Regions from separate parts of the Cupriavidus sp. Met-2 genome, predicted to be linked through region 3. Evidence: predicted binding sites of a transcription regulator. Region 3 holds the regulator's gene; each other region holds the start of a gene.
What was found. Region 3 encodes FNR, which switches genes on or off when oxygen is low (the NO sensors DNR and NnrR bind a similar motif). Its sites were predicted from a motif close to TTGATNNNNATCAA; they were not measured.
Positions count from the first base shown of each region.

Region 1 (4,019 bases), on a different contig from region 3:
CGTGGCCTCGGGTACGTCGATCGGCGCGGCGTCGAGCATGATCAAGTTGGTCGGTACCGAGACGGCACAGGCCATCTCCGAGCTAGCCGTCGACGTGCTCGGACCCTATGCGCTGCCATTCGTGCGGGATACCTGGGCCGAGATCCAGGGCCGCGCTGCCGACCCGCGTCTGGGTCCGGACAATGCCGCCCCGATTGCGCCGCGCTACTTCAACTATCGCAAGGCATCGATCTACGGCGGTTCGAGCGAGATCCAGCGCAACATCATCGCGCGACAGGTATTGCGGCTCTGAGTGCCCGCATTGGCGTCCCTCGACGCCATTTGTCACCAGTACCCATCCTATCAATCAAAAAGGGAGACAAGGCTCATGGAGACGGAATACCTCGCGACGCTGCCCAGCGCGATTCGCCACTTCGCCCGGGAGCGGGCCGGGGCCATTGCGTACGCCTTCGAAGGCCGCGAGACCACGTTTGCCGATTTCGATCGCCATACGGATCGCGTGGCGCAGGCCCTGCTGGCCGACGGCGTGAAGGCTGGCGACCGCATCGCCTATATCGGCAAGAACAGCGACCACTATTTCGAACTATTCTTTGGCGCGGCCAAGATGGGGGCCGTCATTGCACCGGTGAGCTGGCGGCTGGCGGGGCCCGAAATCCAGTACATCGTCTCGCACTGCGACGCGACGCTGGTCTTCGTCGGCCCCGAGTCATCGGCATCGGTTCGCAACCTGCTGCCAGCGCTGCCACTGGTGCGCCGCGCCGTGGCGATGGAGGGCGGGGAGCCAGACTGGCCGGCCTACACGGAATGGCGCGACGCGTGCCCGGATACACCACCGGCGCACGAAGCGAAGCCCGCCGACGTGGTGCTGCAGCTCTACACGTCTGGCACTACCGGACGTCCCAAGGGCGTGATGCTGATGCATCGCAACCTGACCAGTGGTACCGAGATCTCGCTGCGCGAAGGTGCCGACTGGTCGCAATGGAACGACGAAGATGTGTCGCTGGTGGCCATGCCGGTGGCGCATATCGGCGGTTCGGGCTGGGGCGTGCGCGGTGTTCTTGTCGGCTGCAAGGGTGTCGTGGCGCGCGAATTCGATCCGGGCAAGGTGCTCGACTATATCGAGCACGACCGCATCAGCAAGCTGTTCATGGTGCCGGCTGCGATGCAGATCGTGCTGCGTGATCCGCGCGCGCGCCAGGTGGACTATTCACGCCTCAAGCACATGCTGTACGGTTCGTCGCCGATTCCCGCGGCGCTGCTGCGTGAGGGCATGGCGGTGTTTGGCTGCGGCTTCGTGCAGCAGTACGGCATGACGGAGACCACGGGCACGATCGTGGCGCTGCCGCCGGAAGATCATACGCCCGCCGATGTCCCGCGCATGCGCGCCGCCGGCAAGGCCATGCCCGGTAGCGAGGTGGCGGTGGTCGGGCCGGATGGCCAGAGGCTGGCTGCCGGCGAGGTGGGCGAAGTGGTGATCCGCTCGCCGCAGAACATGGCGGGCTACTGGAAGCAGGAGGAAGAGACCGCCCGCACCATCGACGCCGACGGCTGGCTGCGCAGTGGCGATGCTGGCTACATGGACGCGGACGGCTACCTCTATATCCACGACCGGGTCAAGGACATGATCATCAGCGGCGGGGAGAACATCTACCCGGCCGAGGTGGAGAGCGCCATCTACGGCCACCCGGCCGTTGCCGACGTGGCCGTGATCGGTGTGCCGGACGAGCGGTGGGGTGAGGCGGTCAAGGCGATGGTGGTGCTGCGCCCGGGTGTGGCCGCTGACGCCGACAGTATTCTGGGCTGGGCGCGCGAGCGTATCGCGGGTTTCAAGGTGCCCAAGAGCATCGACTTCATCGATGCCATGCCGCGCAATCCGTCGGGCAAGTTGCTGCGTCGGGCGCTACGGGAGCCGTACTGGACGGGCCGCACCCGGCAGGTGAACTAGGCACACGGGGGCTGGGGAAGGGCACATCCGGCGGCAGATGACGCCGGGCGGTCGAGGTCTGGATCGCCTTGCTGGCGAGATCTGCCCGACCCGCCGCCCGATGTGTCGCCCCCCCCAGCGGTGCCGCCATTTGATCTGCCGCAACACTACCTATGGTATCGATATAGATAATCCACCCCATATTTTGTGCGTAAGCACGGGAGGGGTGCGATGCAGCAGAACATCCGGGGCGCGACGACTGTCGACGTCGAGTCGTCTATCAATGAATACCTGGACCGCAAGGACTGGCGGATTCACGCCAACGCCAACCAGGGGTATTCGCTGGGCGGCCTGATCCTCAATGTGGCCGGCAAGGTCACCGCCAACTACTGGCTTTCGCATGTCTACGCGCCCGAGGCCGGCGCCGCGCACCGGGAAGGCGACCTCCATATCCACGATCTCGACATGCTGTCCGGCTATTGCGCCGGCTGGTCGTTGCGCACTCTGCTGCATGAAGGCCTCAACGGCGTGCCGGGCAAGGTGGAAGCCGCGCCGCCGCGGCATATGTCGAGCGCGGTCGGGCAGATCGTGAATTTCCTGGGGACGATGCAGAACGAATGGGCCGGCGCGCAGGCCTTCTCGTCGTTCGACACCTATATGGCGCCCTTCATCCGCAAGGACGCGATGACGTACCCCGAGGTCAGGCAGCACATCCAGGAGCTGATCTATAACCTCAACGTGCCGTCGCGCTGGGGCACGCAGACGCCATTCACAAACCTGACATTCGACTGGACATGTCCCGACGATCTCAAGGAACAGGTGCCCGTCATCGGCGGCGAGGAAATGCCGTTCCGCTATGGCGACCTGCAAGCGGAGATGGACATGATCAACCGTGCGTACATCGAGGTGATGACGCAGGGCGATGCCAAAGGGCGCGTCTTCACGTTCCCGATCCCCACCTACAACATCACGCCGGATTTCCCGTGGGAAAGCGAGAACGCCGCGCGGCTGTTCGAGATGACGGCGAAGTACGGCCTGCCGTACTTCCAGAACTTCGTGAATTCGGACCTGACGCCCAATATGGTCCGGTCCATGTGCTGCCGGTTGCAACTGGATCTGCGTGAATTGCTCAAGCGCGGCAACGGTCTGTTCGGCAGTGCGGAGCAGACCGGGTCCCTGGGTGTGGTCACCATCAACTGCGCGCGACTCGGTTACCTGTATCAAGGCGACGAAGCCGCACTGCTGAACCGGCTCGACTCACTGCTGGACATGGGCCGCGACACGCTGGAGGCCAAGCGCGAGCGTATCCAGCAACTGATGGACGAAGGGCTGTTCCCCTACACGAAGCGCTACCTGGGCACACTGCGCAATCATTTCTCGACGCTTGGCGTGAACGGCATCAACGAGATGATCCGCAATTTCTCGGGCGATGCGTACGACATCACTACGGAAGCCGGGCACGCGATGGCGATGCGTCTGCTGGACCATGTACGCGGGCGGATCGTCGAATTCCAGGAAGCCACGGGCCACATGTACAACCTGGAGGCAACGCCAGCGGAAGGCACCACGTATCGCTTCGCGCGTGAAGACCGCAAGCGCTGGCCCGACATCCTGCAGGCCGGCACGGCCGATCAGCCCTACTACACGAACTCGTCGCAGTTGCCCGTCGGCTTTACCGACGATCCATTCGAGGCGCTGGCGCGTCAGGAATCCCTGCAATCGAAGTACACCGGGGGCACGGTCCTGCATCTCTACATGGGCGAGCGCCTGTCGAGCGGGGAGGCCTGCAAGCGGATGGTGCGTCGCGCGCTGGAGTCGTTCCGGCTGCCTTACATCACGATCACGCCGACGTTCTCCGTCTGCCCCAAGCACGGCTATCTGGCCGGCGAACACCGCTTCTGCCCGAAGTGCGACGAGGACATTCTCGCGCGCAAACGCGCCGCGCTGGCGGCGTGAGGTTTCCCGATTTTCAACCCGACGTTTCGCACATGAGGAGCAACGCCATGACTGATCTCGCTGTCGCCCGCCATTTCTCGATCGAACCCGCACTGGCACTCAAGGACGACGAGCGCCAACCCTGCGAAGTCTGGACCCG
Region 1 covers NZ_JBBHZL010000005.1:299,270-303,288, reverse strand. Annotated here, with positions in the region: gene WD006_RS13950 (acyl-CoA dehydrogenase family protein) at 1-292, shown strand, start outside; gene WD006_RS13945 (fatty acid--CoA ligase) at 368-1,945, shown strand; gene WD006_RS13940 (ribonucleoside triphosphate reductase) at 2,156-3,880, shown strand; gene nrdD (anaerobic ribonucleoside-triphosphate reductase) at 3,928-4,019, shown strand, end outside.
Region 1: a site for FNR is predicted at 2,076-2,089, ahead of WD006_RS13940 (ribonucleoside triphosphate reductase). Genes of this name have one in related genera too.

Region 2 (4,019 bases), on a different contig from region 3:
CGGGCGGAGCAGTTCGCCGCCGGCCGGTGGCTGGCGCGCCGGCTGCTGGCGGTGACATTCGGCGGCGATGCGTCCGAGTGGGCGCTGTCGGCCGCGGAGGATTCGCCGCCACTGGCGATACATACGAGCGGAGCGGTGGGCGTGCCGGTATTCGTGTCGATTGCCCATTCCGGCGATCACCTGGCCTGCGCGGTGGCCGATGTGCCGGTTGGCATCGACATCGAGCATCTGCAGCCGCGCAAGCATCTGGACACGTTGATCGAAGCCACCACGACGGAGGCCGAGCGTGCCGCGCTACCCGAACTGCTTCGCGAGAGCGATGCCCACGCGCGTCTCGTGGCGTTTTTTCAACTCTGGACCCTGAAGGAAGCGTGGATCAAGTGCCACGGTGGCAACCTGTTCCAGACCATGATGGGACATGTGGTGGAGGCGCTGCCGGCGCCGATATCCCAGGCCAATGCGGTGACCTGGCGGCGCGATGACGCCGTGCTGGCGTTGGCGGCTTCCGCGCCCGTGGACGGACTGGGCTTGCCGGATGCCACCGGTTGGCGGCTGCGCGAGCGCGACGCCGCCGACTGATTCCGCTCAGGTTTTTTCCAGTGCCGCACAGGCGGCGCGCAGCATTGGCGCATAGCGGTCGAGGTGCGGTTCGATCCGGTAGACCGGACCCGCAATCGAAATTGCGTAGCACTCGCCGGACAGCCGCACCGGCCATGCCAGCGCCCCCACGTCGGGCATCGACTCGCTCAGGTTCACGTAAGCGCCGCGTTCGCGCGCCTGCTGCAGATCCGCCTCCAGCGCGGCGGGCGTGGTCAGCGTGCGCGAGGTGAACGCCTGGAAGGGCAGGTGCGCGAGCAGCGTCGCGCGTTCGGCCTCGTCCATCGCCGCCAGCAGGGCCTTGCCGATCGAATTGGCATGAAGCTCGCGGCGCTCGCCCGCCGTGGCGATGTATCGAATCGCATGTGGTGATTCAAGCACATCCAGATACACCACCGCCTGCCCTTCATGCAGTTTGCCGATGACGATGGTTTCGCCGGTGGCGTCACGCAACTCGCTCATCGTGCCGTGCACGCGATCCAGCACCGGATCGTGGCGAGCAATCTGCTGCGCCATCGCCAGCAGGCGGCCGGTGGGGTAGTAGCCTTGGCGGCGCGCGGTTTCGTAGAGATAGCCGAGCGAGGTCAGCGTGCGGATCAGCGCCAGACAGCTCGACGCCGGCACGGCCAGCAGGCGGGCCAGTTCCGACAGCGACAACGCCCGGCGCTCGCGTGCGAACGTTTCGATGATTTCGATGACGCGCAGCGCCGTCTTGACGTTCATCGACGACGGTTTGGCAGCGGAAGGGGCGGGGCGCTCTGGCATGGCGGGCGGAGTTTTGGGGCGTCTGAATGTGGCGTCTGATACCCGGCGGACTGTAGCACGGGCCCGAATGTCCGGTCGATGTGACTGGCTGGGTGGCTGCAGTGCCGCAAGCGCAGGTTCCCGGAGTCGGCTAGATTTAAGATCTGGAGCGAGTTTGCGCTACATCAAAGCAACAACAACCTCCCCGCTTAGAGTGACGTGTGAGAATCTCCGCCATCCCGGCGGGGACTGCCATTCCAAAAGGAGCCCCACATGTATCGCAACATCATGGTCCCGATCGACGATAGCCACTGCTCGTCCCGCGCGCTGGACGAAGCCGTCCGGCTGGCCCGCGCCACCGGTTCAAATCTCGAGATCATCCATGTCATCGACTACGGTTTCCTTAGGGTGCGCGCGCATGGTGGAGAACTGGAGGAGGAGCACCAGCATCGCGTGGCGGCCGGCAATGCGCTGCTCGTCAAGGCCCGGCACCACGCCGAGCGCGCCGGGATCAAGTTCACCGAGCGGCTGCTCGACGATAAGTCCACGCTCGGCGACGTTGCGAACCGGCTGATCCATGACATCCAGGACAGCAAGCCTGACCTGGTGGTCATCGGCACCCACGGCAAGAGCGGGCTGCAGCGCGTTGTGCTTGGCAGCGTGGCCGAAACCCTGGTGCGCCACGCTTCCGTACCCGTCTTGGTGGTGCGTGGCGACATTCCGCTGGCCGAGGAAGTGGCCGCCGGCCAAAGCACCACTTCCGCGTAATTTCCCATCCCCATCCTTGCCCGATCGAATCGCTAGTGGCCGACCTTGAGGTCGGTCCACGCGCGATTCCACGCCCGCCGCGTGCCGCTGTCGAGGTCGTTCAACTGTTCGAGCCGCTGCCGCTGCGTGGCGCCCGGCGTGATGACCGGGTCGGCCAGCAGGTCTGGCCGGATGAACGCGCGCGCCGCGGCATTTGGATTGCCCGCGCCGATGGCATTGGTGATCTCGGCGGCATTTTCGGGGCGCAACATGAAGTTGATGAACCTGTATGCCAGCGCGGGATGCGGCGCCGTCTTTGTGACCACAAAACTGTCGGCGGTCATGCCATTGCCCTCGCGCTGCAGTGACGAGGTGATCGAGAAAGCCCGGTGGGTGTTGCGCGCGTCCAACCCGGCCTGATAGACATCGCTCGAATAGCCGAGCACCACCCAGATATTGCCGACCGTAAGCTCGCGGATATAGCTCTGGCTGTTGAACGCCGCCCAGTAGGGCAGCGCGGCGCGGATGGCCGCCTCGGCTTCGCGCAGTTGCGCAGGGTCCGTCGAATTACCGGAGTGGCCCTTGTAGCGCAACGCAGCCGCGATGACTTCGCGGGGGTCGTCCAGCACGGTGACACGGCCCCGCAGCTTCTCCAGCATGTGCGGGTCGAAAACCAGCGACCATGACGACGCATCGAGCCCCAGATCGTGCAGGCGCGTGGCGTTGTAGCCGACCAGCGTGATCGTGAAATCGTAGGGCAGGGAATAGACGTTGCCCGGGTCAAGCGGCGTGTTCAGGAACGCCGGGTCGATATTGCGAAGATTCGGGATGGCGTGCTTGTCCAGCGGCCGGAGCAGCCCCAGGCGGATCAGCGCCGGAATGCCGTAGTTGCTCGGACATATCACGTCGAACCCTTGCGCGCCGCCCGCGAGCTTGGCCAGCGCTTCCTCCATCGAACCGAAGTACGTCAGGTTCACGTGGCAGGCGCATTCGGACTCGAATCGGGCAATCGTCTCGGGCGACAGCGCGTTGTTCCAGGTGAATACGTTCAGGTCTTCCGTGGCCATGGCCAGGCCGAAGCACCCCATCAGCGTCAGGCCCACCAGCAGATGGCGCACCTTCGTCCATATGCGATGACTCATAGTTGCGCCCTCCAGACGTCGCGCGAAACGCGATAGGCCGTGAGCGACACGGCCAGTGTCAGCATCATGAGGATGGACGAGATCGCATTCACTTCCGGCGTGACCGCGATCCGGATCATCGAGTAGATCTGCAGCGGCAGTGTCGGTTGGCCGGGTCCCGCCGTGAAGAAGGTCACGACGAAGTCGTCCATCGACAGGGTGAAGGCCAGCAACGCGCCCGCGAGGACGCCCGGCAGCATCAGCGGCAGCATGACATGCCACCCGGCCTGAAGCGGTGAGGCGCCGAGATCGCGGGCGGCGTCGATCAGGCTCTCGTCGAGCCCTTCGAGCCGGGCACGCACCACCACGGCAACGAAGCCGACGCAGAACGTGATATGCGACAGCGCCACGGCTGTCAGGCCGAGATCGATATTCACGGCAACAAAGAACAACAGCAGCGACACCCCCATCAATACCTCGGGCATCGCGATCGGCGCGAGCACCAGCGTAGCCAGCAATGGCGGCCGGTAGCGGTGCAGCGCGATGGCGGCGAGCGTGCCGAGCACGCATGACGTGCCTGCCGCGATCGCGCCGATCATCAACGAGTTCCACGCCGCACCCAGCATGTCCGGATCGCTTGCCAGCACGTCATACCAGTGCAGCGTGAAGCCGTCCCATTCCGCGTTCAGGCGTGAGTCATTGAACGAGTAGGCCACGACGATCAGCAACGGCAGGTACAGGAACGCATAGACCGCGCAGCCCAGGCAGGCCACCCACACAGGCCAACGGGGGCGATTCATGACGATCTCC
Region 2 covers NZ_JBBHZL010000015.1:96,644-100,662, forward strand. Annotated here, with positions in the region: gene WD006_RS25830 (4'-phosphopantetheinyl transferase family protein) at 1-579, shown strand, start outside; gene WD006_RS25835 (IclR family transcriptional regulator) at 586-1,320, opposite strand; gene WD006_RS25840 (universal stress protein) at 1,615-2,109, shown strand; gene WD006_RS25845 (ABC transporter substrate-binding protein) at 2,142-3,230, opposite strand; gene WD006_RS25850 (ABC transporter permease) at 3,227-4,009, opposite strand; gene WD006_RS25855 (ABC transporter permease) at 4,006-4,019, opposite strand, start outside.
Region 2: a site for FNR is predicted at 1,517-1,530, ahead of WD006_RS25840 (universal stress protein). Genes of this name have one in related genera too.

Region 3 (4,019 bases):
CCGTCTGCAAGCCAGTCGTCGAGCGATCGTAACGGCAACACTTGGCGTCCCGCGCCGCCCCCCAAGGGCGCAGAGACCACCGAGGAAGCGCTGTACGAGGTCCGCCGCAAGATCTATCCGCGCTCGACCTCTGGCGCGTTTTCGAGCTGGCGCGTGTGGCTGGTCATCCTGACGCAGTTGATTTACTACGGGACCCCCTGGCTAAAGTGGAATGATCGCCAGGCCGTGCTGTTCGATCTCGGCGCGCGCAAGTTCTACATCTTCGGTCTCGTGCTGTGGCCGCAGGATGTGATCTATCTTGCCGTGCTGCTGGTCATTTCTGCGCTATCGCTATTCCTGTTCACAGCCATCGCCGGACGCCTGTTCTGCGGCTACGCCTGTCCCCAAACGGTCTACACAGAGATATTCATGTGGATCGAGCGACATGTCGAAGGGGATCGCATCGCGCGGATCCGACTCGACGGCGATCCCTGGAGCCTGCGCAAGCTGCGAATCAAGGCGACCAAGCATGTGCTCTGGGTGCTGATCGCACTGTGGACGGGCTTCACGTTTATTGGATATTTCGCGCCGATTCGGGAGCTTGGTAGCGAGGTCCTGCATTTTACGCTCGGACCCTGGCAGAGTTTCTGGATGCTGTTCTACGCGTTTGCGACCTGGGGCAACGCCGGATTCATGCGCGAGCAGGTGTGCAAGTACATGTGCCCCTATGCGCGCTTCCAGAGCGTGATGGTCGACCGCGATACCTATGTCGTGACCTATGACGTGGGTCGTGGGGAGCCGCGTGGTAGCCGTTCCCGCAAGACCGATCGCCATGCCGCTGGCATTGGCGATTGCGTGAATTGCAGTATCTGCGTGCAGGTGTGTCCGACCGGTATCGATATTCGCGATGGCCTCCAGTACGAGTGCATCGGTTGCGGTGCCTGTATCGACGCGTGCAATCTGGTCATGGACAAGATGGAGTACCCGCGCGGACTGATCCGATACACGTCGGAAAATGCGATGCGCAAGTCCCTGTCGACATCCGACGCGCGCAAGCGGCTGCTGCGACCACGCACGATCATCTATACGCTGATCTGGTTGGTTCTGGCGGCGGGCTTCGTCGCGTCGCTGGCAGTGCGGTCGCCGATCAAGGTCGACATCATTCGGGATCGCGGCGCGCTGGGCCGGGAAGTGGAGGGGCGCTGGATCGAGAACGTCTATCGGCTCCAGGTGATCAACACCACGGAAGCGCCGATGCGGATTCGCGTGGAGGCTGAGGGCGACGACCTGACTGGACTGACGGTCGAGTATGACAAGTCCGCCGAGGCCATGCAGCCAACGTCCAACCGGTTGTTGCCGATTCGCATCCGCGTGCCGATCGACGATGCCAAGGAAGGCACGCACAAGATCAACGTAACGGTGACGGCGGAGGGCGAGGACGGCCGAGACGCGCATATCAGGCAATCCACGAGTTTCATTGTTCCCCGCAATCTGTGATGCTGAGGGCGAAATGGCAGCAAACAAGGAGAGCGCAATGACATCCCAACAGTCCAAGCCCTGGTACAGGGAACCGTGGCCGTGGCTTTTGATGAGCGGTCCGTTGCTTGCAATTATTGGCTGCGGCGTGACCATCTGGCTCGCCAACACGCATCCGGATTTGCCGGTTTCCGGCGTGGAGCGTCATGGTCTGGTCGTAGAGAAAACGGGGGCGGAGCATGTAACGTCGCCGGCTGCGAGGCGCCCATGAGACTCCGCTGGCTGATGTGGGTACTTTGGCCGGCGTTTCTGATGGGCGGAGCGGCCACCGCCACCGTATTTTCGGTCGTTGATCCGGGCGATCTCACGTTCTTCGGGCACCAGGTGGAAGCGTCTCGTGAGGCGGTCTACACGATTGGCTTCCTGGTGGCGTGGTTGTTTTGCGCGTTGTCCAGCGGGCTGACGCTATACACCATGCCAACCAAGCTCGAGGAGACCGACGAACTCGAGTAATGGATCGAGTGCTGGTAGAAAGCAGAACGGCCGCACCGGGAACTGAATTCCAGGTGCGGCCGTTTTCCTGGCTAGGACGTTCGTTAGCAGTTTCGGCTATAGACCTGCCTGATGCCTTCCATGTCCACGAGTTTCACGTGTCGTTGGCGAATCTGAATCAGGCCGGCTTCGGCGAATCGAGAGAAGAGCCGACTCACGGTTTCGAGCTTGAGGCCAAGGTAGCTGCCGATTTCTTCGCGGCTCATCCGCAGCACGAACTCGCTCGACGAGTAGCCGCGCATCGACAGGCGCTCCGACATGTTGACGAGAAATGCTGCCAGGCGCTCTTCGGCACGCATCGAGCCAAGAGTGATCAGCATGATCTGGTCCTGCGAGATTTCCTTGCTCATCAGTCGCAGGAACTGTTGCTGGAGCGACGGCAAGGTGCCGGACAGCGATTGCAGGTCATCGAATCGTACGACGCAGACCTCGGTGTCCTCGAGTGCAGTGGCATCGGATGCATGCTGCATCTCGCCGAGGCCGTCGAGTCCGACGACTTCACCGGGTAAATGGAAGCCGGTGATTTGCGTGCGTCCGTCCTCCATGGTCACGTGGGTCTTCAATGTGCCAAAGCGGATCGCATAGACTGCGGTAAGTGGCTCGCCCATGCGATAGAGCGTTTCGCCCTTGTGAACACGAACGCGTTCCTGTACGAGCGTGTCCATCTTTGCGAGGTCCTGTTGCGACATGCCCACGGGAAGGCAAAGCTGGCCCATGGCGCAAGTGGAGCAACGTGGAGACATCTCGGTGACGGGAATGGAGGTAAGCAATTGATGGTGCTCGCATGAATGCGCTTGCGATGGAGGCGCGATGCAGGCATTTTACAGCTTGATGTGACGCAGAAGCGAGGAACAGTTGCCATTTGGTGTGCTATTCAGTGTCTTTACACTTGCATTGCTTGGCGGCGTGCATTGCGCAGCCATGTGTGGAGGAATTGCCATTGCCGTCGAGCAACGGCAGTCCGGGGCGGCTGTCGCGGTCGTTAACGTCGTGCATCGTTCGCGGTTGCACTGGTGGCTGGAACTACTGGTTATGCACGCCGGGCGTCTCACGACCTATGTGCTGCTTGGGGCACTGATGGGGGCGGTGGGCGCGACAGTCTGGAAGCAGGATTACCTGCCAGTGCAGCGCTGGCTCTACGGTGCAGGCAGCCTGTTGCTTGTTCTGACCGGGGTGTGGTTGTTGCGGGGCCGCGTCATGCGGGCAGCGTGGCTCGAACGGCTGGCGGCGCGGGCGGCCTCGTATGTCGTTCAGGGCATCGCGTCGCTGGGTATGCAGATGCCGCTTCGCTTGCGTCGGCACGCGCCCATCATGCGGCGCTATGGGATGGGGTTGGCCTGGGGGCTGGTGCCTTGCGGTATGGTGTACGGCGCACTTGCGCTCGCCTTGTTGGCTGGTAATGCGCCTTCTGGGGCACTTGTCATGGCGGCCTTTGGCATCGGGACGCTGCCGAACCTGCTGGTGATCTCGGGTTTGTCGGGCTACCTGCGGCAACTGTCGCGCCGCCCCAGCGTGCGAGTGGGCGCCGCGCTTATTGTGATCGGTTTTGGGGCGCTGGGTGTCGCACGCGCCGTCTGGCTGCCCGATACGCTGGCCAATCACGGCTTCTGCGTCGTGTTCTAGACTTTTTTGCTGGTTGCAGGGCGGGGCTGGAATGCCATACAATCGCGAAACCACGGTATCGCGCTCCGATGCGCTCGTGGCGTCGCCGGGGCTGCATTCCCGATCTGGGGTGTGTGCCCAGGGGGTCTGGGCAGGTCTGGCTTGCCAGGATCGTCCCCACAGTTCATCCGGTTCACAAGATCTGGTTCCAAAGTCCGATGGGGCTGTGTGGAGAGGTGGCGCCGGTGCCAGGCGAAGTTGCCTGGGCCGATATCGATTGTTTCTTGCCGCCTTGGCGATCTGATTGTCCAGGTGAATGTCCACCCCAAAAGGGAGAGGGTGCGACGCAAGAGGTCCGTTGACTGGCGCAGTCTGTCAGCCCCGGACGATCTCCTGCCGGAACGACCCGG
Region 3 covers NZ_JBBHZL010000002.1:319,294-323,312, reverse strand. Annotated here, with positions in the region: gene ccoG (cytochrome c oxidase accessory protein CcoG) at 1-1,476, shown strand, start outside; gene WD006_RS06745 (membrane protein) at 1,490-1,726, shown strand; gene WD006_RS06740 (hypothetical protein) at 1,723-1,968, shown strand; gene fnr (fumarate/nitrate reduction transcriptional regulator Fnr) at 2,052-2,777, opposite strand; gene WD006_RS06730 (sulfite exporter TauE/SafE family protein) at 2,863-3,630, shown strand.

Region 4 (4,019 bases), on a different contig from region 3:
GTGGCGTGTGCGTGCCGACGCCTGCGTTGTTGACCAGCAGCGTGATGCTGGCGTCCTGCCGCAGCTTTTCCTCCACCCGTGCGAGCGATTGGCGGTCGTTGAGATCAGCCGGGAAGACTTCGACCACGCGCTGCGTATCGTCAGTGATGCGCCGGGCCAGGGTGTCGAGCTTGTCGCGATTGCGGGCGACGAGGATCAGGTCATAGCCGCGGCGTGCCAGACGGTCTGCGTAGATGGCGCCGATGCCCGAGGATGCGCCGGTAACCAGGGCCGTGCCGAGATGAGTTTGCGTCATGGTGTTCTCCTTGCGATGTCGTGCGATGGGGATTCGAAAATCGGGATGCGTTGAATCCATGCATTGCATCGTAAAGCGACTTGACCATGGCAGAAATGACGATTATGGTCATGTTTTAGGACATGGGTGCGACGAGGCCAATCATGCACAACATCGGCTTCCTGCTGACGGACGGTTTTCAGGTGATGGCGCTGGCGACGCAGAGCGTCTTCGAGTACGCGAATCTCGTGGCCGGCGAGCCTTTCTATCGCATCAGGAATTACTCGATCGACGGTGGTCCGGTCGTGTCTTCGCTGGGGATGACGGTAGAGACGCACGCGGCAAGCGCGCGCGTGGCCGTCGATACCTGGGTGCTGGCCGGCGTTGGCGACCCAGTCGCGCAGCCAACACCCGCACCGGTACTGGCGTTCGTGAGCAAGGCGGTGCCGCGCGCGCGCCGGACGGCGTCGATTTGCACGGGGGCGTTCATTCTGGCGGAAGCCGGTCTGCTCGATGGCCGACGCGCGACCACGCACTGGGCCTTCGCGCGCGACATGAAACGGCTCCATCCGGACATCAAGGTGGAGGACGATCGCATCTACATCGTCGATGGCGCGATCTGGACGTCGGCGGGCATGACGGCCGGCCTGGATCTGGCGCTTGCCATGGTCGAGAAGGATCTGGGCGCGGACATCGCGCGGTCGGTCGCCCACAAGCTGGTGATGCACCAGCGGCGCTCGGGTGGACAGTCACAGCACTCGGAGCTACTGGATATGGCGCCGAAATCCGACCGTATCCAGAGTGCGCTGGATTACGCGCGCAAGAACCTGAGCCAGGCACTGACGGTGGAGGAACTGGCGGAGACGGTGCATCTGAGCCCACGCCAGTTCAGCCGCGTGTTCACCGCGGAGACCGGGCAGTCGCCGGCCAAGGCGATCGAGAATCTGAGGCTGGAAGCGGCGCGGCTGATGATCGAACAGAGTCGCCACCCGTTGGAAGTCGTGGCGCGGGAGGCCGGCTTTCGAGACCGGCGCCATATGCGCGAGGCGTTCCTGCGGGGGTTCGGCGTGCCGCCGCAGGCGGTGCGGCGGGAGGCCCGTGAGTAGCAGGCGCTGGTGCCAGCGGCTCAGATGGCCGCGAGCGCCTCGATATCGAACAGTTCGATGCGCTTGCCATCCACGCGGATCAGGCCTTCGCGCTGGAAGCGGGAGAACGTGCGGCTGACCGTTTCGAGCTTGATGCCGAGGTAGCTGCCGATTTCCTCGCGGGTCATGCGCAGCGTGAAGTCGCGCGAAGCATAGCCGCGTTCCTGCAGGCGACACGACACGTTGATCAGGAATGCCGCTACACGCTGTTCCGAAGTCATGCCCGACAGCAGGATCATCTGCTTGGACTCGCGCAGGATCTCGCGGCTCAGCATCCGGTGGAAATGCTGTTGCACGCTCTTGACGTCGCGGCACAGTCCTTCGAGCGGTGAGAACGGCAGCACGCAGACGGCACTGTCTTCGAGCGCAATCGCGTCGCAGTCATACTCGCCTTCGCCAATCGCCCCAAGGCCGACCGTTTCTCCCGGCAGGAAGAAGCCGGTGACGTGCTCATGGCCGCCAGCGTGGGTGGCCACGGTCTTCAGCGATCCCGACCGGACGGTGTAGAGGTTCTGGAATTTGTCGCCGGAGCGGTACAGGTATTCGCCACGATGCACCATGCGCCAGTGGCTGACCACGGCTTCCAGTTGCGGAAGCTCCTCCGGTTCGAGAGACGAGGCGATGCAGAGGCGGCGCAGGCCGCAATCCATGCAGCGCGCCTGGAAATGCCGCGTCGTGCTCGGCGCGTGCGCATGTCCGGTGCATTCCCCATCCATTCCTGCTTCGACGGTTGCCCCCTCTACCACTTCATACATGATGCTCTCCCCTGGGGCCGTCAGGCGTTCACCGCCAAATCAAGGTTCTTTGATCTGAATAACTCCCCATCTGCGCGGAAGTATGCCTTGTGATCGGAAAGGCTGAAATCAGCGTCGGCTGATACCTGTGTCAGGGTCTGGAGTGCGCGTGTAAGGGTTACCTGACAGGTCGGGCATTACCTACGTGCAGCACAGGTGCTCCCGATAGCCGAGGCAAGGTAGTTCGCCTTCGATTGAGTCCTCCTTCAGACGGTTGATTGCCGCGACTTGTACCGACAATGTTTGGTTTCCTGGCCGTCATGTATTTGACTTGAGGCAAGCGCGGAGCATCTTTGGCGATTAAAGTGCACAAGACGGTATCCATTCTTGCCGCCCGATCGCCCCCTTGCCTGGAGCCCCCATGGATTTCAAGACCATTCTCGTCGATCTTGCCGCTGATCCGGCGCGCGATGCGCGTCTGGATGCCGCGCTGACGCTGGCGTCGCTGTTCACCGCCCGGGTCGTCGGACTGACCGCCACTGGCACCTTGCTGGATCCATTCCGGAGCGCCGGCGAGGAGACCGCGCGTTATCAGCAGATGCGCGCCGACATGCTGCGCAACCTGAAACAGGCCGATGCCGCTGCGCTCGATGCGGCAGTGGCGCGACGTGGGCGGGGCATCGAGATTTCACACGTGGTGGTCGAGCAGGAGGCGGGCTGGGCGCTGACCTCGCGCGGTGTCAGCAGCGATCTGATTCTGCCGGCGCCGCCGTCGCTGGCGCAAGATACGCCGGCGCTGATGGCCACTTCCGCCGAGTATGTGCTGCTGAACTCTGGCCGTCCGATTCTGGTGATGCCACCTGGCGGCAGCCTGGTGCCGGGCGGCACCGTCGTGGTGGCCTGGGACGGGCGGCGCGAAGCCGCGCGCGCTATGAGAGATGCGTTGCCGCTGCTGGCACTGGCATCGCGTGTGATCCTGCAGGTGGTGCTCAGCGGCGCGGGGCCGAACGAGCATGGCGCGGCCGAGGCCGTGCGCTGGCTGGCCGATCACGGCGTCAGCGCTTCGCTGCGTATCGACGAGGCCGCGTCGCCAGCTGACAGCCTGATGCGCGTGACGCGCAACGAGGCAGCCGATCTGCTGGTGACCGGCGGCTACGGCCACTCGCGGCTCGGCGAACTCGTGATGGGCGGAACCACGCGCACGCTGCTGCGCAACGCACCGGTGCCGCTGCTGATGTCGCATTGAAGCGCGTGATACGTACTGTTTTGCCATCGTTTCAAAGCCAGTGAACGGCTACGGCAATACTGACAACACCGCCACTGACGACGCCAACACCAACATCACAGACCATGCACATCCAGTTCCTTGGGGCAACGGACACCGTGACCGGTTCGCGCTTTCTGCTCGACACCGGAGAAGCGCGGGTGCTGATCGACTGCGGACTGTTTCAGGGCTACAAGGCCCTGCGGCTACGTAACTGGGATCGCTTTCCGATCAGCCCGGACAGTCTCGATGCCGTGGTGTTGACACATGCGCATATCGACCACAGCGGCTATCTGCCCCTGTTGGTGAAACGCGGTTACAAGGGGCGCGTGCACTGTACGACGGGAACGTCGGAGCTTTGCGGCCTGCTGCTGCCGGACAGCGCCCATCTGGCGGAAGAAGACGCCAACTATGCCAACCGCAAGGGGTATTCGCGTCATCAACCGGCGCTGCCGCTCTATACCGTGGCGGATGCCATGCATGCGCTGGAATATCTGAAGCCCGCGCCTTACAGCAAGCGGGTGACAATCGCACGCGGTGTGGAAGCGGAGTTTCATCGCGCGGGCCATATTCTTGGCTCGTCCAGCGTGACGATCCATGCC
Region 4 covers NZ_JBBHZL010000011.1:203,723-207,741, reverse strand. Annotated here, with positions in the region: gene WD006_RS22385 (SDR family NAD(P)-dependent oxidoreductase) at 1-295, opposite strand, end outside; gene WD006_RS22380 (GlxA family transcriptional regulator) at 439-1,380, shown strand; gene WD006_RS22375 (helix-turn-helix domain-containing protein) at 1,401-2,174, opposite strand; gene WD006_RS22370 (universal stress protein) at 2,575-3,399, shown strand; gene WD006_RS22365 (MBL fold metallo-hydrolase RNA specificity domain-containing protein) at 3,504-4,019, shown strand, end outside.
Region 4: a site for FNR is predicted at 2,480-2,493, ahead of WD006_RS22370 (universal stress protein). Genes of this name have one in related genera too.